2 regions of the Massilimicrobiota sp. mt181 genome follow, and region 1 is predicted to be linked to the other one. Evidence: a T-box and tRNA genes for the amino acid it is inferred to sense, from the RefSeq annotation. Region 1 holds a T-box; the other holds one or more tRNA genes.
The links. The T-box of region 1 lies ahead of lysS (lysine--tRNA ligase). A T-box ahead of a tRNA ligase gene usually reads a tRNA of that ligase, here a tRNA-Lys.
Positions count from the first base shown of each region.

Region 2: it encodes a tRNA-Lys, which carries the amino acid that the T-box ahead of lysS (lysine--tRNA ligase) is inferred to sense. The anticodon was not compared.

Region 1 covers NZ_JBVAYN010000001.1:104,706-115,527, forward strand. The annotation lists gene lysS (lysine--tRNA ligase) at 1-1,837, opposite strand, end outside; T-box leader at 1,871-2,103, opposite strand; gene ACZYT4_RS00515 (methylated-DNA--[protein]-cysteine S-methyltransferase) at 2,265-2,795, shown strand; gene ACZYT4_RS00520 (ABC transporter ATP-binding protein/permease) at 2,957-6,031, shown strand; gene ACZYT4_RS00525 (HAD family hydrolase) at 6,137-6,946, shown strand; gene ACZYT4_RS00530 (AEC family transporter) at 6,949-7,893, shown strand; gene ACZYT4_RS00535 (NUDIX hydrolase) at 7,933-8,478, shown strand; gene ACZYT4_RS00540 (HAD-IIB family hydrolase) at 8,475-9,206, shown strand; gene ACZYT4_RS00545 (VOC family protein) at 9,208-9,570, shown strand; gene ACZYT4_RS00550 (ROK family transcriptional regulator) at 9,567-10,553, shown strand; gene ACZYT4_RS00555 (RbsD/FucU domain-containing protein) at 10,627-10,822, shown strand, end outside.
Region 2 covers NZ_JBVAYN010000029.1:8,289-19,110, forward strand. The annotation lists gene ACZYT4_RS12345 (sensor histidine kinase) at 1-255, shown strand, start outside; gene ACZYT4_RS12350 (aspartate aminotransferase type Ic) at 346-1,620, shown strand; tRNA gene ACZYT4_RS12355 (tRNA-Gln) at 1,739-1,814, shown strand; tRNA gene ACZYT4_RS12360 (tRNA-Val) at 1,818-1,893, shown strand; tRNA gene ACZYT4_RS12365 (tRNA-Thr) at 1,899-1,974, shown strand; tRNA gene ACZYT4_RS12370 (tRNA-Tyr) at 1,982-2,065, shown strand; tRNA gene ACZYT4_RS12375 (tRNA-Lys) at 2,073-2,148, shown strand; tRNA gene ACZYT4_RS12380 (tRNA-Leu) at 2,163-2,251, shown strand; tRNA gene ACZYT4_RS12385 (tRNA-Gly) at 2,259-2,332, shown strand; tRNA gene ACZYT4_RS12390 (tRNA-Asn) at 2,341-2,416, shown strand; tRNA gene ACZYT4_RS12395 (tRNA-Glu) at 2,424-2,499, shown strand; gene ACZYT4_RS12400 (AAA family ATPase) at 2,602-4,245, shown strand; gene ACZYT4_RS12405 (vWA domain-containing protein) at 4,249-6,105, shown strand; gene ACZYT4_RS12410 (hypothetical protein) at 6,409-6,594, opposite strand; gene ACZYT4_RS12415 (hypothetical protein) at 6,674-6,955, opposite strand; gene ACZYT4_RS12420 (hypothetical protein) at 6,952-7,302, opposite strand; gene ACZYT4_RS12425 (penicillin-binding transpeptidase domain-containing protein) at 7,554-9,551, opposite strand; gene ACZYT4_RS12430 (hypothetical protein) at 9,672-10,082, opposite strand; gene ACZYT4_RS12435 (tRNA threonylcarbamoyladenosine dehydratase) at 10,141-10,822, opposite strand, start outside.

The DNA of each region.
Region 1 (10,822 bases):
GCATACCGCAAGAGTCAATGCCCATCATTGCTCTCGGAGGAAGATTTGTGATTGCAATAAGTGTCTTACCGACAAGTTCTTCCGGCTCATAATATGCGTGAATACCGCTTAAAATGGTTCTATCTGTGCCTGTTCCGTCATCAAGAGTAAACTGCAACAGCTTCTTTGATTTCGGTACTGCTACGCACTCTTTAACCTTAACGGCTCTGAAATCAGACTTTGAGAATGTATCAAAATCAACATCTTCTTCAAACAAAGGCTCAATCTTTACCTTAGAGAAATCAATCTTTTCAGGCTCTGAATTTGGTGTAGAAACTTCTTTATCCTTTACACCATTTTCGGATTTTACACCACCGAGGGTCTTCATTTGTGGGAATAAGATAACTTCCTGGATAGATTCTTGTCCAGTTAATAACATAACAAGTCTATCAATACCCATACCCATTCCACCTGTTGGAGGTAATCCGTATTCCAAAGCTTCTACATAATCTAAATCCATTTCGTTAGCTTCATCATTTCCAAGTTCTTTTTCTTTTAACTGATTTGCAAATCTTTCATATTGATCATCAGGATCATTTAATTCATTGAATGCATTTGCATATTCATTACCACAGATAAATAATTCAAATCTCTGTGTGAAACGAGGATCTTGAGGATTCTTTCTTGCTAGTGGAGAAATTTCTACAGGATGTCCATAAACAAATGTAGGATCAACAATTGTTTCTTCTACATATTTTTCAAAGAATTCGTTAATGATATGACCATATTCAAAATGTGGCTGTAATTCAATACCATGTTCTTCAGCTAATTTTTTGGCATCTTCAAAAGTCATATCTCCCGCAAAATCAATACCAGTTTTTTCTTTAATAGCATCAGTCATGGAAATACGTTTAAATCCAGGTGCTAAAGAGATTTGATGACCTTTATATTCGATATCATATGTACCACAAACATCTTTAGCAACATGAGAAATGATACCTTCAGTTAAGTCCATCATTCCTTCTAAATCGCTGAATGCTTTATAAACTTCAATTGTTGTAAATTCTGGATTATGTGTTCTATCCATACCTTCATTTCTAAATAAACGTCCAATTTCATAAACAGCATCCATACCACCAACAATCAATCTCTTTAAAGATAATTCAGTCGCAATTCTTAAATAATAATTAATATCTAAAGTATTATGATGTGTAATAAATGGACGAGCAGAAGCACCACCTAAGATAGGATTTAAGACAGGTGTTTCTACTTCAGTATATCCTAAACCATCAAGATAATGTTGAATAGAACGAATAATCTTTGGTCTTGTAAAAGCAATCTTTCTTGCTTCTTCATTCATAATTAAATCAACATATCTTCTTCTATATCTTTCTTCAACGTCACTTAAACCATGATATTTTTCAGGTAAAGGACGTAATGCTTTTGTTAAGTGAATATACTCAGAAGCTTTGACAGATAATTCACCAGTATTTGTCACAAAAACAGTTCCAACAATACCGACAATATCTCCAATATCACTTTTTGTTAAAACTTCATAACTGTCTTCACCAATAACATCTTTTCTGACATAAATTTGGATTTGCCCTTCTTTATCTTGAATATGCATGAAACATACTTTACCTTTACGACGTTTTGTCATAATTCTTCCAGCAACTTTGACTTCAATCGCAGCTTCTTCTAATTCTTCATGTGTTTTTCCTGCATATTTTTCTTTGATTTCTGTTGAAAAAGCAGTGACATCAAATCTTTGTCCAAATGGATCAATACCTTTTTCTCTTAAAAAATTTAACTTTTCACGTCTTACTAATTCTTGTTCACTAAAATGTCTTTCTTCCATAATATCTCCTTTCCAATAAAAAAACTCCCATCCGCAAGGGACGAGAGATTATCGTGTTACCACCCTCATTCATTTATGCATCACTGCATAAACCTTTTCAACTCCTATCAGAGTCTAGCCTGTAACGCGGCACACGTTATTTTATCACATACGATCCAAAATACGGCTCCTAGTCTTTATTCATTGTTACTATGATTATCCATTTCCACCATCAGGACTCTCTTGTTATCAATCATAACAATTACTCTTCTATTCATCGCCTTTTTTCTATACGCCTGTATTATATAAATAAACTTTCTTGTTGTCAAGTCCGACATTTTTCATTTTATTCTACATATGATAGACACGAAGAATTTGATTTATACATCAAAAGGAAAGTTGTATAGAAAAATAAGGAATGATAAAATAATAGCAAGGAGTGAGCTTTATGCATTATCAGACATATTATCAATCACCTTTAGGGAAGCTTTTATTGGTAAGTAATGAAGATACCCTCATTGGATTATGGATTGAAGGACAGAAATACTTTTTAGGAAATATCAAAGAAAATATCCTTAAGAAGGATGATCTTCCTATATTGATACAAACAAAAAAATGGTTAGATGATTACTTTCATCAAAAACAACCTTCAATCAATAATTTAAAATTAGCACCCAAAGGCACACATTTCCAGCAGGTGGTATGGAAAATATTGTGTGAGATTCCTTATGGTCAAACAATGACTTATGGGGAAATTGCTAAAAAGGTGGCAAAAGCATTAAATAAAAAAACAATGTCAGCTCAGGCAGTAGGTGGAGCTGTTGGGCATAATCCCATATCTATTATTATTCCATGTCATCGTGTTGTAGGAAAAGATGGAAGCTTAACAGGATATGCGGGTGGTATTGATAATAAAATCAAGCTATTAAAATTAGAAAATGTTGATATGACACGTTTATATGAACCTCGCCAGAGATAAAGAATATATAAGTATGTATATTCTTTTTTTGTGGGAATATATAAAAAGAGGACTATTTCCGGGGAAATATGTCGATATACGATAGAAATATATAAATGTTCATTTTCAATTCAAATAAAAAGGATTTAATAGTATATATTCTATATAAAGGGGATAAGAGAATGCTACAAATTAAAAATATATATAAACAATATAGAACAGGAGATTTGGTTCAAAAAGCATTGGATGGCGTGAGTCTTAATCTCAGAGATAATGAATTTGTTGCGATATTAGGACCAAGTGGAAGTGGAAAGACAACACTTCTTAATATTATTGGTGGATTAGATCGTTATGATAAGGGAGATTTAATCATTAATGGGATTTCTACGAAAAAATATAAAGATAGAGATTGGGATTCCTATCGTAATCATACCATAGGTTTTGTCTTTCAAAGCTATAATCTGATTCCTCATCAGACTGTCCTGGCTAATGTTGAATTGGCTTTGACGATATCTGGTATTTCTAAAGCAGAACGTAAGAAGAGAGCAAAACAGGCTTTGGAACAGGTAGGATTAGGTAATCAAGGGCATAAGAAACCAAATCAGATGTCTGGTGGACAAATGCAGCGTGTCGCTATTGCGAGAGCTTTGGTTAATGATCCAGATATTTTACTGGCAGATGAACCCACTGGTGCATTAGATAGTGATACCAGTGTTCAGGTTATGGAACTGTTAAAAGAAGTTGCAAAAGATCGTCTTGTTGTGATGGTTACACATAATCCAGAACTAGCTGAAGCTTATGCTACACGTATTGTGGAATTAAGAGATGGAACAATCCGTAGTGATTCTGATCCATATGAAGTCAGTGAAAATGAACTGGAGAAACCAAGACATGAAAACATGGGGAAATCTTCAATGTCTTTTTTAACGGCTTTATCTTTGAGTTTTAATAATTTACGTACGAAAAAAGCTCGTACGATTTTAACTTCTTTTGCAGGATCAATTGGTATTATTGGGATTGCGTTGATATTATCGCTTTCTAATGGTGTCAATCAATATATTCAATCGATTGAAGAGGAAACATTATCTGAATATCCACTGCAAATACAAAGCACAGGTTTTGATATGACATCTATGATGGTAGATGTTCAGGATAGTCAAAGTGAGAATAAGAAAGATGGACAGATACAAGTTGTTCAAATGATTACCAATATGTTTTCAAAGATTGGCTCTAATGATTTGGCTTCTTTAAAGGAATATTTAGATAGCCATGATAGCCATATTCAGGATTATACAAATGCAGTAGAATATACGTACAATGTCTCTCCACAAATCTATAGTACAGATACCGAAAACGTTAGACAGGTTCATCCTGATAAATCATTCCAGTCATTAGGTTTAGGTTCTTCAAGTAGTGGTAATAGTATGATGTCAACAATTATGAGCACTGATGTCTTTTATGAAATGCCTAGTGATGAAAGTTTATATACAGATCAATATGATGTGAAAGCAGGACGTTGGCCTAAGGCTTATAATGAGTGTGTTCTGGTTTTAACACAAAATGGGAAAATTAATGATTTGATGTCTTATACTTTGGGATTAAGAGATTTTTCTGAGCTTGATGAGATGGTAGATAAATTCTCTAAAGAAGAAGAGGTTGAAACTCCAGAGAATAATACGACTTATTCATATGATGATGTTCTAGGAAAAGAATTTAAGCTTGTTAATGCTACTGATTATTATGAATATGATGAAGAATATAATCTTTATCGAGATAAGACAGATAATGAAGCCTATATGAAAAAGCTAGTTGAAGATGGTGAAACTATAAAAATTGTGGGGATTGTTCAACCAACAGAAGGAACAACAGCGACAATGCTTCAAACAGGTATTGGTTATCCGCATTCTTTAACAACGCATGTTATTGAACAGGCACAAAATAGTGAAATTGTAAAAAAACAATTAGAAAATAAGACTATTGATGTTTTTACTGGTAATGCCTTTAATGAAGCAAATAATAAGAATTTTGATATGAATTCATTATTTACAATTGATGCTAATAAATTAAAGAGTGCTTTTTCTGTGGATGAAAGCCAATTAACAAAAGGAATGGGAAATCTGGATTTAAGCCAGATTCAATTAGATATGTCTGATATGCCATCTATTGATATGGATGCTATTTTATCACAATTGAAAGTTGAGTTTACTAGAGAACAGATTGAAGCTTTAAGTCAAAGTATAACGACAGACTTTCAAAATTATATGGTTGAAAATCAGCTAATGGATCCAACCCAGATGCAAACATATTTTATGAGCTACATTGAAACATCTCGTGCTCAAAGCTTGATTCAACAAAATGTTATTCAATTACTTCAAGATAGTGGTTTAACAGAGCAGTTTGAAACATTATTAACCAATCAAATTCAAACTATGATGAGTCAATATACAGCTCAAATCACTCAATCTTTGGAAAAACAAATCAGTGCTCAAATGTCTAAACAAATGGGAACTTTAGCACAAAATATGCAATCAGCGATACGAATTGATCCAACTGCATTTGCTGAAGCAATACAAATGAATATGAGTGAAGAAGAATTATCTGAATTGATGGTATCACTCATGACAACAGAAACTTCAACTTATGAAAATAATTTAAAAACATTGGGTTATGCTGATTTTGATCAACCTAGTGGTATTAATATTTATCCAAAAGATTTTGAAACAAAACAAAATGTCATTGATATTTTGGATAATTATAATGAAAAAATGGAAAAAACAGATGAAGATAAAGTGATTTCATATACGGATTATGTTGGAACTTTAATGTCATCAGTAACAGATATTATTAATGTAATTAGTTATGTATTGATTGCCTTTGTTGCGATTTCTTTAGTTGTATCTTCTATTATGATTGGTGTTATTACGTATATCAGTGTCTTAGAACGTCAAAAAGAGATTGGAATTTTACGTGCAATAGGTGCATCAAAACGTAATATTTCACAAGTTTTCAATGCCGAAACATTTATTATAGGATTGCTTGCAGGGGTTTTAGGTATAGTGATTACATTGTTATTGCTGATACCAGGAAACATGATTATTCATTCGATTGCTGGTAACGTGGATGTTAGTGCTTCTTTACCAGTTGCCGGTGGAATTATCTTAGTTGTACTGAGCGTTGTTCTGACTTTGATTGGGGGTATCATTCCTTCCAGCAAAGCAGCTAAGAGTGACCCTGTTTCAGCGTTGCGTAGTGAATAGAGACAAACGACAAGTTTGTCTTTTTCTATTTCCATTCTTGAAAAAAGAAAGCAAAATTTTGAAAAAACCTATATAATAGATATCAAATATGTGAGGGGTGATCATATGCAATCAAGAATATTATTTTTTGACGTTGATGGTACATTATTGGATGCAACGAGAGGTATTTTTCAAATACCTCAGGGGGCTCTTGATCAATTGAAAAGGATTCAGTCTCAAGGACATAAAATTTTGATATCTAGTGGCAGGCCCAAAGCCATGATGAATCAGAATTTATTAAGTGTTGGTTTTGATGGATATATATTAGCTAATGGAGGATATGTGGAAATTGATGGGCAATCCATTTATGAAGATAGAATGGATTATCAGCTATGTGTCAAAACTGTTCAAATGCTGGAGGAATTACAATGTGACTATATGTTAGAAACAGCCGATGCGATTTATATTGATCCCAGTTATCATGAACTTTATGATTTCTTTTCCAAAGCAGGTATGAAAGAGATGTTCCAGTTGGATTTTGATAAAGATGAAGTCTTAAAAAGAACAATCAAGATAGAAGCTAATGTTTTAAATAAAGATAAGGCGAAGATAGAAAATTATATACAGGATAAATTTGGCAGTGTGATTCATCATGATGAACATGGTAGTGAAAATGCTTTTGAATTCTTTTCACCAACGATTTCTAAAGCTGTGGGTATTCAAAAAGTATTGAATTACTATCATGCAAGTCGTCAACAGACATATGCTTTTGGAGATGGCTTGAATGATTTGGAAATGATTGAATATTGTGAAGTGGGTGTTGCAATGGGAAATGCAGTTGAAACACTAAAACAAAAAGCAGATTTAATTTGTTGTTCTATAGAAAATCAAGGCTTAGAACGTATTTTAAAAATATTATTTCCAGAAGAGGTTTAAACATGGATCAGTTATTATTTAGTTTAAATGCAACAGTTCCTGTATTTTTGATGATGGTTTTAGGAATGGTTTTAAAAAAGTTGGGTTGGATCAGTGAAGCATTTGCCAGCCAATTAAATCGTTTTGTTTTTATGCTTCCTTTACCAGTTCTTTTGTTTCAAGATCTGGCAACAGTTGATTTTTTAAAGGTATGGAATTTTTCTTTTGTCGCTTTTTGTTTTGTTGTGACACTTATCAGTATTTTGATTGCGATAATGATGTCAAAACTTTTAAAAGATAAGAGTATTCAAGGTGAATTTATTCAGGCAACTTATCGTAGTAGTGCTGCACTCCTTGGTGTGGCATTGATTCAGAATATATATGGCAGTTCAACAATGGGACCTTTAATGATTATTGGCAGTGTGCCTTTATATAATATATTTGCAGTCATCATACTGTCTTTCTATCAGCCTCAATCGAAAGGAATGAATCGTGAATTATTAAAACAGACATGTTTAGGAATACTCAAGAATCCGATTATTATTGGAATTGCCGTAGGGATTTTATGGTCTTTATGCTCTTTACCAATGCCAGCTATTCTTTCTAAGAGTGTATCCTATGTTGCTAATATGGCGACACCATTAGGTCTGATAGCTATGGGAGCATCATTTCATTTAGATAAAGCCATCAGTCAAATCAAACCGGCCTGTGCAGCTTCTTTCTTTAAGCTCTTTGGATTTTGTCTCCTGTTTTTACCATTTGCGATTATGTTAGGTTTCCGTCAGGAACAGTTAATTGCTATATTGGTTATGTTAGGTTCTGCGTCAACAGTAACATGTTATGTTATGGCAAAGAATATGGGGCATGTTGGTGTTTTAAGCAGTAATGTTGTCATGTTAACAACGTTACTGAGTGGTTTTTCTTTAACGTTTTGGATATGGGTTTTAAGAATTTTATCTTTTATTTAAAATAGGAATTGTAGTAGAATAAAAAGAGGTGATGTGTCAATGGAATATTTAGATGTTGTTGATGAAAATGGAAATCCAACGGGACAAATTGTTGAAAGAGAATATGCTCATCGTCATGGTATTCGTCATCGTACAAGCCATGTCTGGTTATTAAGAAAAAAACAGGATGTAGAAATTCTTTTACAGAAACGAAGCCTTAATAAAGATTCTTATCCAGGATGTTATGATATTTCAAGTGCTGGACATATCCCAGCAGGAAGTGACTTTGAAACGTCGGCATTACGTGAATTAAAAGAAGAATTAGGGGTTACAGCTACAAAAAGTGAACTGCATTATATTGGCACAAGTTACAGCAATAGTCACAATGTATTTCATGAAAAACCATTTCATAATGTCCAAGTTTCACATGTTTATGTCTTGTGGTATGATGGTGATTTTGTCTTACAAAAAGAAGAAGTGGATGAAGTGAGATGGATGCCACTTACCAAATGCCAACAACTTGTTTTACATAAACAAATTCCTCATTGCATTAAAATAGAAGAATTACAAATGATAGATCATTATTTAAAAGGAGATACACAATGAAAGCATTAGCCAGTGATTTTGATGGAACATTATATTTTGAAGATGGCATTAAAGATAGTGATCAACAAGCCATTATTGATTTTCAAAAAGATCATTTATTTGGATTATGTACAGGTAGACCATTGATTGGTGTACAACATTATCTCAAAGATTGTATTCAACCAGATTTTTATATTGTCAGCAGTGGAGCCTGTATTTTAGATAAAGAATGTCATGTGTTATATGAACAGACAATATCCAAAGATATTATGAAAGCTATTTATCAGCAATATCATAATAAAGCTGAAGTTTCTATTCAGGCAGATTTTCGTATTTATACATTAGTGAAAGATTCAAAAATTCCTATTGCACAAACCTATGTAGAATCTGTTGATTGTATAGGAGATGAACATATTTTTGGACTTTCAATCAATGCTATGAGTGAATCACAGGCTAAACAGTGGACACAAGATTTAAATGAAACATATCCAGATATTATGGCTTTTCAAAACAAAGAATATATAGATATTGTCAAAAGAGGATGTTCTAAAGGAGAAGCTATTAAAAAATTAAAGGAATTGCTGCATTTAGATATGGTATATGGCATCGGTGATTCCTATAATGATATTCCTATGTTAGAAAGCGCTGATTGTTCATTTACATTTCATGAGTCACCACAAATTGTTCAAGAAAAGGCTACGCATATTGTTTCATCTATTAGTGAAGCAATTACAATGATTGAGGATTAATATGTTTTGTCGTATCTATTCCATGTATTTATGTGTACATGATATGGCACGTGCTATATCTTTTTATGAACAGTTTTTACAACAATCAGTCACAATTCGTGATGATATTTATAGCATATTTGATATTGGTGGATTTCGTTTAGGTTTATTTGCTTATCAAAAAGTTAACGAAGAACATATTTTTGGAAGTAATTGTCTGCCAAGTTTTGAATTTGAATCATTGGAAGTTTTAAAAAAACAGATGGAAGGAAAAACAATCTGTTTTCCTTTAACACAGATTAAAGATAACTGGGTAGCTGAAATTATAGACAGTGAGGGAAATCCTATTGAATGTAGCACCCCAGTAATAAGGAGTCTATCATGACAAGAATAGGAACAGGAAAATTAAGACAACAAAATGATCATACGCTTTTAAGGTTGTTGATTGAAAATCCACATATGACTAAAAAAGAATTGGCACAGCTTTCTTCTTTGACGGTTGCGACAGTAGGGACTATTTTGAATGATTTTGTTCATAAAGGTATCGTTCAAGTCAGTGATGAAGTTCATTTAGCAATGGGAAGACCTACACAAAGATTTATGATTCATGAAGATTTTTTTCATATTTTGGCTATTTCTATTCAAAGACGAAATCATCAGGACTATCTTTGTTATGAAATCAAAAATACTTTATCACAAACTCTTCAAAAAGATACAATCAAGCTTGATTCACTCAAACATGATATTATCATTCAAGAGATAGTAGATATATATCATCGAGATCCACATATTCAAATGATGGGAATAGGAGTCCCTGCTATTGTCTCTAATGGTGTACTTATTGAATCTGATATTCCCGAACTCAAAGGCTGGACTCTTAAAGAGCAATTAGAACAGAAAGTATCTTGTTCTATCATGATCAAAAATGATATGAATTATACAGCATATGGTTATTATGCTTCACATCAGCTTCATGAAGATATTTGTTTTTTGACTTATCCATTCAATAGTGGACCAGGATGTGGCAGTATTATCAATGGTCAGTTGCTAGAAGGAAGAAATGAAATTGCAGGAGAAATTCTTTATTTGCCTTTTTTTCATTTTCTCTCACAAAAACAACATATTGATTATTCTGTTGAAAATGTGGCTTTATCACTGTGTTGTCTTGCTTCTATTTTAAATCCTTCTATTGTTGTTTTAACAGGTGAAGCTATTTTGGCGAGTGATATAGAGTCTATTGAGAAAATTTGTCTGGAATATATACCAGAAGCTTTTATGCCGAAAATATATTATCAACACAATTATCATGAATATTATATGCAAGGTATTTATTTGTTAAGTTTAAAGGTTTTATTAGATCAAGTTTAGAAAACTTGATTTTTTTATAAGAAGATGGCATAATATACTTATTAAAAGACTTTTAATAAGTGAGGGTGAAATGATGAAAAAAAGAATTTTGAATGCTGAATTAGCTACTATTGTTGCGAAAATACGTCACGGAGAAATGTTGTTTATTGCGGATGCAGGAAGTGGGACAACAAACAAGTCCTTATATCCATTGAGTGAAGATGTTGAATATCTGGATTTAGGTGTTGTCGCTGGTTCTCCATCTTTTCAGGATGTTATTGAAACATTGG
Region 2 (10,822 bases), on a different contig from region 1:
TTAAATGATGATGAAACGGTCACTATTAAAATTATGAATTATGGAAATCCTATTGATGCAGCGGATTTACCATATATCTTTGATAAGTTTTATCGCAGTGATGCTTCACGTTCATCTTCTACTGGTGGAACTGGTTTAGGATTGGCCATTGCTAAAAATATTGTTCAAATTCATAATGGGGAAATCTTTGCGACAAGCCATAAAGACAAAACAACTTTTGTTGTGATTTTAAATAGACTCCCCATCAATGAATAATCTCATGACTTTTACATGATAAAGATTGCATTTTTATCAATGAGAGGGTACAATGACCTCAAGATACATAGAAAGATAAGGGAGAGAAAAATGAAGCCATTGAAAGAAATGAGTGTTGATGAATTAAAAGATTTACATCAACAGTTATCCAACCAATATCAAAACATAAAAGATTTACATTTACAATTGAATATGGCTAGAGGAAAGCCAGACTTTTCACAAGTACAGCTTTCGATGCCATTACTTGATACAATCAACAGTCATTATGATTTTTCTACAAAGAAAGATTATCTGAATTATGGTATTTTAGATGGTATTGATGAAGCGAAAAGACTTTTTTCTCAAATGTTAGAAACAACACCAGAGCATATTATTGTTTATGGAAATTCCAGTTTAACAATAATGTTTGATCAGATTAGTCGTGGTTATACACATGGCTATTTAGGAAATACACCTTGGTGTCGTTTAGATAAAGTTAAATTTTTATGTCCGGTTCCTGGCTATGATCGTCATTTTGCAATTACTGAACATTTTGGAATTGAAATGATTCCTATCTCTATGGATGACAATGGCCCAGATATGGACCTTGTTGAAAAATATGTGAACCACGATGATAGTGTGAAAGGAATCTGGTGCGTTCCTCAATATGCCAATCCATCAGGTATCACTTATTCTGATGAAGTTGTTCAAAGATTTGCTCATCTCAAACCAGCTGCTAAAGATTTTAGAATTTTCTGGGATAACGCTTATATCATTCATCATCTTTATGATAAACATGATCATGTTATGAATATCTTAGAAGCTTGTGAAGAGGCTGGTAATCCAGATCTTGTGTTTGAATTCTGTTCAACATCAAAAGTGACATTCCCTGGAGCTGGGGTTGCAGCCATGGCAACATCTCTCGACAACAAGAAAGACACTTTAAAACATCTGACAATTCAATCCATTGGTCATGATAAATTAAATCAGTTAAGACATGCAGAATATTTTCCAAACATGGACAGTTTAAAACAACATATGCAAAAACAGGCTGAACTATTAAGACCTAAATTTGAAATGGTTCTTGATATCTTTGAAGAGGAATTAGCACCTCTTCAAATTGGAAAATGGTCTCACCCTCTTGGTGGATATTTCATTACTTTTGAATCATTAGAAAACTGTGCCTCACAAATTGTACAAAAATGTAAAGAAGCCGGGGTCATTTTAACTGATGCAGGTGCAACTTTCCCTTATGGAAAAGATCCTGATGATTCAACGATAAGAATTGCGCCATCTTTTCCACCATTGGATGAATTAAAGCAAGCAACTGAACTCTTTGTTTTATGTGTAAAATTAGTAAGTGTTGAAAAATTATTAAGTCTATAGATGAACCCCAAAATGGTTCATCTTCTTTCTTTCAATAAAAAAATGAAAAAAATAAGTTTTTTCTCAAAAAATATTGACTATAATTTAAAAAATTGTTATATTATATAAGCATGATTGTTGGGATATAGCCAAGCGGTAAGGCAACAGACTTTGACTCTGTCATTTCCCTGGTTCGAATCCAGGTATCCCAGCCATTTGGAGGTTTAGCTCAGTTGGGAGAGCATCTGCCTTACAAGCAGAGGGTCAGCGGTTCGAGCCCGTTAACCTCCACCATTTATGCCGGCTTAGCTCAATTGGTAGAGCAACTGACTTGTAATCAGTAGGTTGAGGGTTCAAGTCCTTTAGCCGGCACCATATATACGGGGAGGTAGCGAAGTGGCTAAACGCGGCTGACTGTAACTCAGTTCCTTTCGGTTCGGTGGTTCGAATCCGCCCCTCCCCACCATTTCTTTGACCCGCTAGCTCAGTAGGTAGAGCATCTGACTTTTAATCAGAGGGTCAGGCGTTCGAGTCGCCTGCGGGTCACCATGAAAAACGCATATGCCCAGGTGGCGAAATTGGTAGACGCACAGGACTTAAAATCCTGCGGACCTTAAAATCCGTGCCGGTTCGACTCCGGCCCTGGGCACCATTTTTCTGCGGGTGTAGTTCAATGGTAGAACTTCAGCCTTCCAAGCTGACTACGTGGGTTCGATTCCCATCACCCGCTCCAATATATACGCTTGAATAGCTCAGTTGGTAGAGCAATCGGCTGTTAACCGATCGGTCGTAGGTTCGAGTCCTACTTCAAGCGCCATTTTTATGGCCTGTTGGAGAAACGGTTAACTCACATGCCTTTCACGCATGCATTCACGGGTTCGAATCCCGTACAGGTCACCATTTAAAAATTAACGATCGTCAGATCGTTTTTTTTATTTATATAAGCATATTATTTGTACTCATTCCAATCCATGATATAATGTCAAAAAAAGGAGCATGCATATGATACTTAATGAACTTAAACAATTTCAACCCTATTCTATTTCACCTGGCTATATGGCCCACACTATTTTATATGGTGACAATGATCATGATGAAATCATCCCTGGAACAACATACCCAGCTGATTCACAACTTACAAAAGCTATAAAAGGAATTGTTCATAGCGACATAGACAATGATAATGTTTATGTTTTTATTCACGAACACTCCCTGCTTTTTACATTAGAGCATTGTCATAAAAAAGAAGTTTATTTAGAATATTCTTTTTATGATCATCGTTTTATCATGGCAGTCATTAACGAAAGTAGCGATAGTCTATATAGATTACTTTTAACTGCAATCAATTATCTTTATAATCAATATCAAATAGAAGAATTTGCTGATATCTATAAAAATTGGCTTCAAATTAATATGCAATCACATATACACGCTGATGAATGGGATGCTAATGAATATAAGTCTGTGACATTTATCGCCAAAAAAAGTATTGCACTTACACAAGATATGATGAATCAGCCAGACAGCTTTTTAGCTTTACATTATGATTCAGTTGAAGAACTAATGATGCACAAACATATGTCATTCAACACACAATCATTAACACAAACTTTTTTATTCCAAGATGATTCTCAACATTTACTCATTGATTTGCAATCACAAGAAAAAATATATCAATCTTTATCTTCATCTACACTGACAATCCTTGATATTCAACCTCTTTATAGTGAACAGGAAAAACAAAAACTTCCTTTGTTCCTTCAAGAATCAATTAAGGATAATGAAAGACTCTATATGCAAAATAGAAATTTTTTAGATCAAAATGATTTTGATTTGATTAAATCTTTTCAAAGAGGAAAAACATGGTCTTGTTTATATTATGGGCCATCGGGAACTGGAAAAACAACAAAGTTATTATGTGTTGCTGGAGCATTAGGACTTCCAAGCTTAAAAATGGTTGGTAGTCGTTCAATTGATGAATCTTCATTATTTGGAAAATATGTATTAAGAAATGGAGAGACTGTTTTTGAATATGGTCCTTTAAGTTTAATGATGAAATATGGTGGAATGTTTATTTTTGATGAAATCAATATGGTAGATAGTGATATTATTTCTTCACTCAATGATGTCTTAGATGGCACAAAACAAAAAATATTAGACAATGGTGAAATCATTCATGCTCATCCATTATTTCGCTTTGCTGAAAGTATGAATATTGGTTATGCTGGAACGAATGAAATGAACCTTTCTCATAAATCTCGTATTCAAAACAAAATAAAAATCAGTCAACTCCCTATTGAGAAAATGGCTCAGATTATTGTGAAAGAAACAGAGATTGATCTTCAAATAGCCACAAAAATGGCTTCATTACTTGATGCTTTCCATAATGTGATTATCAATGAAGGTAATGAAACAACACAACGTATTGATTTAAGAACTTTATTAAACTGGGCTCACAAAACTGTTGATTTAGATGGTGATATCATTCGTGCCAGTTTAGTTACTATTATTTCTGAATTAGCTGAAGAAGATGATGAAATCTTAAATCTAGAAGATGCCCGTCAAATTCTCGCGACCAATGGAGCCGCTTCTTCTGTTATGTCATTAATCGTTCATGAATTTGTTGAAGAGGAAAGCAAGGACTAGCCCATGTTAACAGATGAAGGAAAAAGAAAAATTAAGAAAAACAGTGTTCTCTATGCCAGAATGCCTATTCATTTACAAATAGACGATTCTCAACAACACTATTCACAAATACAAAAGAATGGTGGATTGATTGTCTTAGGAGAAAAGGCCCCTTATCGCTATCTTTCTCATTTCCATCCTGAAGGTTATCTCATGTTTATGGAAGGTCTTGAATTCCATGAATTAGCTTCTTTATTGTATACTGATTTTCATCTTTTCTCACAAGTTTATCAGGAAGCTTCAAACTCTTTGGAACAAGCCAATCAGGCTGCCAAAGCTTATTTAAACAAAGAAATCAAATATCGTGAACTGAAAGATATGCTTATTCGCTATGTTTATCAAACCAATCTTCCTTTGGTTTTAAAAGCTATTGAAGAAGGTGCAGTTGAAAATGCAATAGGTATTGAATATCCAGAAACATGGAATGCTTTAATGTATGCCAGGCAGGCGATAACATCATCTTTTATGCAAGAAGACCATCAACAAAATGATACTTCATTTCTCATGGATAAGATCATCAAGGAAATCATGGTTATTTGTACTTATGGCTATCGTTTTAAACTTCACAACAGTATTGTCTATATCCCACGTTATTTGCACGCTCATTTTACAGAAATAAGAAAACTAGCTATCAAAGGCCGATTACAGACACATCATACCAAAGAACGATTAGAAATCGCAAAAAGCATTTTGCAGTTATGTTCACCTATTATGGATGAAACCGTTAAAGAAATCATTGATACAATTCAAAATGGTTCTAAAATATCGGGAATATCCAACAGCCTTTTTTCTCAAATGGCCAGTGAAATTGCAATTCAATTCCAAAATAGTACATCAGAAGATTCTCAACCTCAAGAAACCCCAACAAAATATAAAATGAATCTATCCGATGAAGAATTTCAACGTATTGAATCATTAGAGGATCAAGAAGAAAAAGTTCAAAATCATCAAATCTTACAAGATATTCATAGGCGTGAGGAGAAACAAAGAAAACAGCAAGAAAAACATTTTCAATCACAAACTTATCAATCACCTATTGAATCCTCAATTGTTTTATCTCCTTTAGAAAGAACAACGCCTACTCAATATGGAGCTATAGCTTTAAGAAGCAAAAACGAAAGTATAGCTAGAAGTAATAAATTAGCAAGATTATTCAAGCGAGAAAGAATGTACGCTTCTAAAAGTCGTACAAAACACAAACTGGAATATGGTAGACAATTAGACCAACAAAATCTGTATCGTGCAACATTGGATGGCCGTGTTTTCAAAGAACATAAACAAGGACAAAAAAAAGACCTCTGTGTCTATATTCTTGTTGATACAAGTGAATCTATGAGTGGTGAAAAAATCATCAATACAATGAAAGGATGTTTTGAACTCGCAAGAGTTTTACAGACTTTAAAGATTCCTTTTTGCATTTCTTCACATAAAGCGCTAGGTCAGACAAAAGTTCAGCTTACAGAAATCATATCTTTTCAGGACTGTCAAAAAAGATATATGTTAGATCGTATATTTTCTATGCATACATCTGGTGGAACACATGAAGATATTGCTTTAGAATATGTTTTAAAGAAACTCGCAGCATACAAAAGGCAAAGAAAAGGATTTGTCTTTGTCCTCTCTGATGGAGATACTCATGGTGTTGAACACATTCATGAATTAACACATCTCTATAAAAAAGATAAAAATATCGATGTGATTGGCATTGGTATTCAGACTGCTCCCCTAATTACTAGAACATATCCGAATAGTTTATTTATTGAAAATATTGAAACTTTGCCGGATATGTTAATTCAAAAATTAAAGGAAATCGCTATATAAAAAGTAGACACGCCGGTCTACTTTTTATTATTATTTTTTAATAATGAAAAATTTTATCCACAAATCGATGCAGAACCAAAACATACAAGCAATAAAAGATCAACAAATTAGAAATTATACATAACCAAGCTAAAAACAGTGAAGAGTGATTGAGAGAATAAATATAATAACCATAACTCATCACAACAACAGTAAAGAATAAAAGGAATAACATGAATGGGAAGATCTGAAAAATTGATCTATCTTGAATATGAAAATCTCTAAATCTTAAATAAACAACAATGAGATAAGCAACCAAACATATCACAAAGTAAAATACACAAATTCACCATTATGAAACACATCTAAAAAACGAGCATTGACTTCACCAAAAAATTGGTGATTATACAGATAATAAATAATCAGAATGCTGATGATATTATAAATAAAATTCACTAAAAAATAATTAAGCTTATTCATGACTGATATATGACTTATTGTCTTCTTCATTTTTCAATCTTCCTTTTTATACATGACACAAAGATTCTTTTCTATCATCTGTATAAGCTTGTCATTTCAAAGAAGTATTTTATATGACATATCCAATGACAAATATTTCTATGATGATAATCAACATCATTCTTACCACCAACCAAAGCTTTGGATAGCGACGAAACACACGTAAATAAGTATATTCTATATTGGCTATTTTTGTTCCTCTCGCCCAAAAAGCATTGCACACAATAGAAAATCCCCATAATAAGACAACAACGGTATCCTGATGACGATTATTCCACAATAAAAATATTCCTGTTATTAAAATAATAAACCATTGAATTTTGATTAACCATTGATCTAATTTTTGATTCATTGTTTATAAACCCCCACATAAGAAATCTTTACCTTATTTTCTTGCATTCTTAAAACAACGTCACCCTGGTTGTGATTCTGATCAATGAATTTTACTGTCAAAGTTTGACTATCTCCATTTTCAATAGAAATAGATTGAACTTGAACAGGTAAAGAGTATGATGATAACTCGTCGATCATAAATGGTATAATCTTGATTTGCACATCTTTAATCATATCTTCTTCCATGATATCTTGAAATTCCGTTTCCATATTCTGATAAATTCTTTCTTGAGATCCGATATCACGAGGATTCTGCGTTGTTTTTTGAATCGTTTCTTGAGAATAGCTGATAAGCTTTTCTGCCACATATTTCACATCAACCTGACTTTGATTTGACTAACATGAGCTCAACACAAAAACGAATAAAGCACTCAATGCAATCATTCTTGCCCTTTTCATATCTTTTCACCATCCTTTTGTATATCATTTGATATAAAAATAATTTTAATATTAAAAATAATATTTCTTCTCACTATCAGTATAACATATTCATTTTGATAGTAAAGTTATTTTCTATTTTTTAAAAAAATATGAAAAAACGGAGTGATTAGACTCCGTTATTTTTGTAAATATGACATTAATGGTTGTTGAACACGATTGACTACATAACCACTACCACCACGATTTTTCACATCTTCCACCATTGTTGTTATGACAATTGGCTTTGATGAATCCGTAGATGCAACAGCCAACCAGCCAAGTTCTGTTCCTGTCGTGTCATCTTGAGATGCTTTAATTTCTCCAGTACCTGTTTTAGCAGCTAACTGATATTGGCTGTTATTTAATGCATGAGCAGTTCCATTACTATCTTCAACAACTTGAATTAAATCTGCTTTAATTTCATCTGCTGTTTCTTTAGAAAAAGGTTCTGACCAAACTGATGATTCTGTTGATTGAACAACATGTGGTGTCATCATTTTTCCTTCATTCATAAATGAACTATAAATAGAAGCCATCTGAACTGGATTCATTAAAATCTCACCCTGTCCATATCCACTATCTGCAATCTGAATTTCATCATCAAATGAATCACTTGTATATTGTGATTTTGTAAGTGCTAATTCAAAAGGAATATCTTCACCTATCTTTAATGACTGATATCCTTTGACAAGATTATCTTTTCCTATTTCTAATGCTGCTTTCGCAAAATAAACATTATCTGAATAAATTAATGCATTTCTTAAATTATTAGGGTTAGGTGCATGTAATGTTGTGACATAATAATCTCCCCAGCTGGAATCTTTTTGCCATTTCATCTCTGCTCCAAAATCTTGAGATGGATCTAATGAATTGGTTTCTAATCCAATGGCAGCTGTTATAGATTTCATTGTTGAACCAGGAACCCATGTTGCTCTAAAACGATTCGTTAATGGCTGATCTTCATCATTGTTTAAATCATCCCATTCTTCTGTTGAGAAACCATAAATAAAATCATTACTATCAAAAGATGGTGTGCTGACCAATGCCAAAACTTCTCCATTTGTTGGATTCATAGCAACAGAAGCACTTTGATCTTCTTCAAAAGCATTATATAAATCTCTTTGTAAATCAACATCAATTGTCAAAGTAATATCTTGCCCATCTTGTTTTTCTTGAGAGGCCACTTCTGTTTTGACACTTCCATTTTCATCAACAATAGAAATAGTCGCTCCATTTGTTCCTTTTAATTGTTTTTCATAAGCTGCTTCAATACCACTTCTTCCAATCATTGAAGTTTCACTATATCCTTCACCTTGATGTTTTTCTAAGTCTTCAGCAGTCACTTGTTGCATATATCCAGTGAGATGTGATGTCACTTCACCATATGGATATGTACGGACTTCAACTGTATTAAGCTTAACTCCAGGAATCTGTAACAATTGATTTTCTAATTGTGTATCTGTTGATGGAATTGTTGTTAATGGGACAAAAGAATCATCTTGAATCCATGATGCACTCATTGTTTTTTGAATACTTTCTTTCGTTAAATCTAATAAATCAGCTAACTGATCATAATCATTTTCACCATTCAATTTTCCTCTTACCAACCCAACAGAATAAGCATTTCCTTGTCCTGCCAGCATCTTTCCATTACGATCCAAAATTTGTCCTCGCTCAGCTTCATCTTCTGAGACTCTGACTCTATCATTTTGTGTTAAATCAGGGAAAATAAAAGAATCATCCCAGACAATTTTTCCATCTTCAATTGTTGTCTGATTTTCAAAAGTCACTTCTCCAGCCAACGTATTCATCTTCACTTGATATGTCAGTTGATGATCTTGTTCATCTGTCACTTCAATTTGAAAATCACTTGCTTCTATCCCCTCATAAATATTTTGATTTCTTTCAATAAAAGTTTCCTGAGGATACTGATTTTGTGATTCTTCACTTATATTGTTATACATCTCCTCATAATTCTTTTCTGATATTTGTGTATAAAAGTTTTTTAATGTTGCCTCATCATTATTTCCTCCTAAAACAAAAAATAAGACAACAGCAATAATAGCAACAATAACAATGACGCCACCTATCATGATATATTTCTTGCGATTATTGTTTGTATAAACAACTCCCATGTCTTTTCCTCCTCATCTTTGTAAGTTTAGTATATCACTTTTAGCAAAGAAAGGAAATATTTCAGTCGTAGAGTTTATCTCTTATTAAGAGATGTACTAAAAAAATGACTAACACAAATGTTAGCCATCCATTTTTGGAGTGTTGAGATTTGTAATAATAGCTAAAATAGTTAAAATATGTCCTAGTTTTGTATCAGCAATTGCCCTTACAGTTTCTCTGAATTCGTTATTACTTTGATTGTATGTGAGTTTACGATACTCCAGATATGAACTTATTTCTAATTTTAAGATTTCATTAAGAACTGCTCTATATCCTCCCTGTAAATTAATTTCAGGAATCATAGGATCATAATTCACACCATATTCTAACTTATAGAAGTAGTTGAGATAATTCGCATTTGTTTCTGCATTTTGAGCAAATGCCAACAAAGCATTCTTTTCTTCTTGTGAAGAAGCCAACGCTGCAGCTCTACGATATAATTGAGCTAAAAATTTTTCTGTATAAATATAAGATTGAAGCTGATCTCTCATCTTTGACACCTCAATTTAACATATGTTGCCTGACCTAAAAACGTGAAAAAAGATTTGCTTATTTCAGCAAATCTTTAATAACTTCACTAGCAATCAATAGTCCTGCACTTGAAGGAACAAATGACGTACTTCCAGGTACAGTTCTTTTATTGGTCACCTCATTAGATTGTTGAGGTTTGATTGGTATTTCTTTAGAATAAACCACTTTGAGATGTTGAATATGACGTTTTTTTAACTCTCTTCTCATGACTTTCGCAAGAGGACAAACAGATGTCTTATAAAGATCACTGACTTCTAGTAAGGCTGGATTCATTTTATTACCAGTACCCATAGAACTAATAAGAGGTATTTTTTGATTACAACGCACTGCCAACTCTATTTTAGAAGTGATTGTATCGATCGCATCAACAACATAATCATATGATGATAAATCAATCTGATCTGCTGTTTCAGGCAAGTAAAACATATCTAATGTTGTGACATCACATTGAGGATTGATTGATAAAATTCTCTTTTTCATCACATCAACTTTCTTTTGACCAATTGTTTCCTGTGTTGCTATAATTTGACGATTTAAGTTAGACAGTGACACAACATCATTATCTACAATTGTGATATGTCCAATACCACTTCTTACCAATGCTTCAACAACATATCCACCAACTCCACCAACTCCAAATACAATAACATGAGCCTGATTTAACTTTTGGATATTCTCTTCTCCTACTAATAACGCAAAT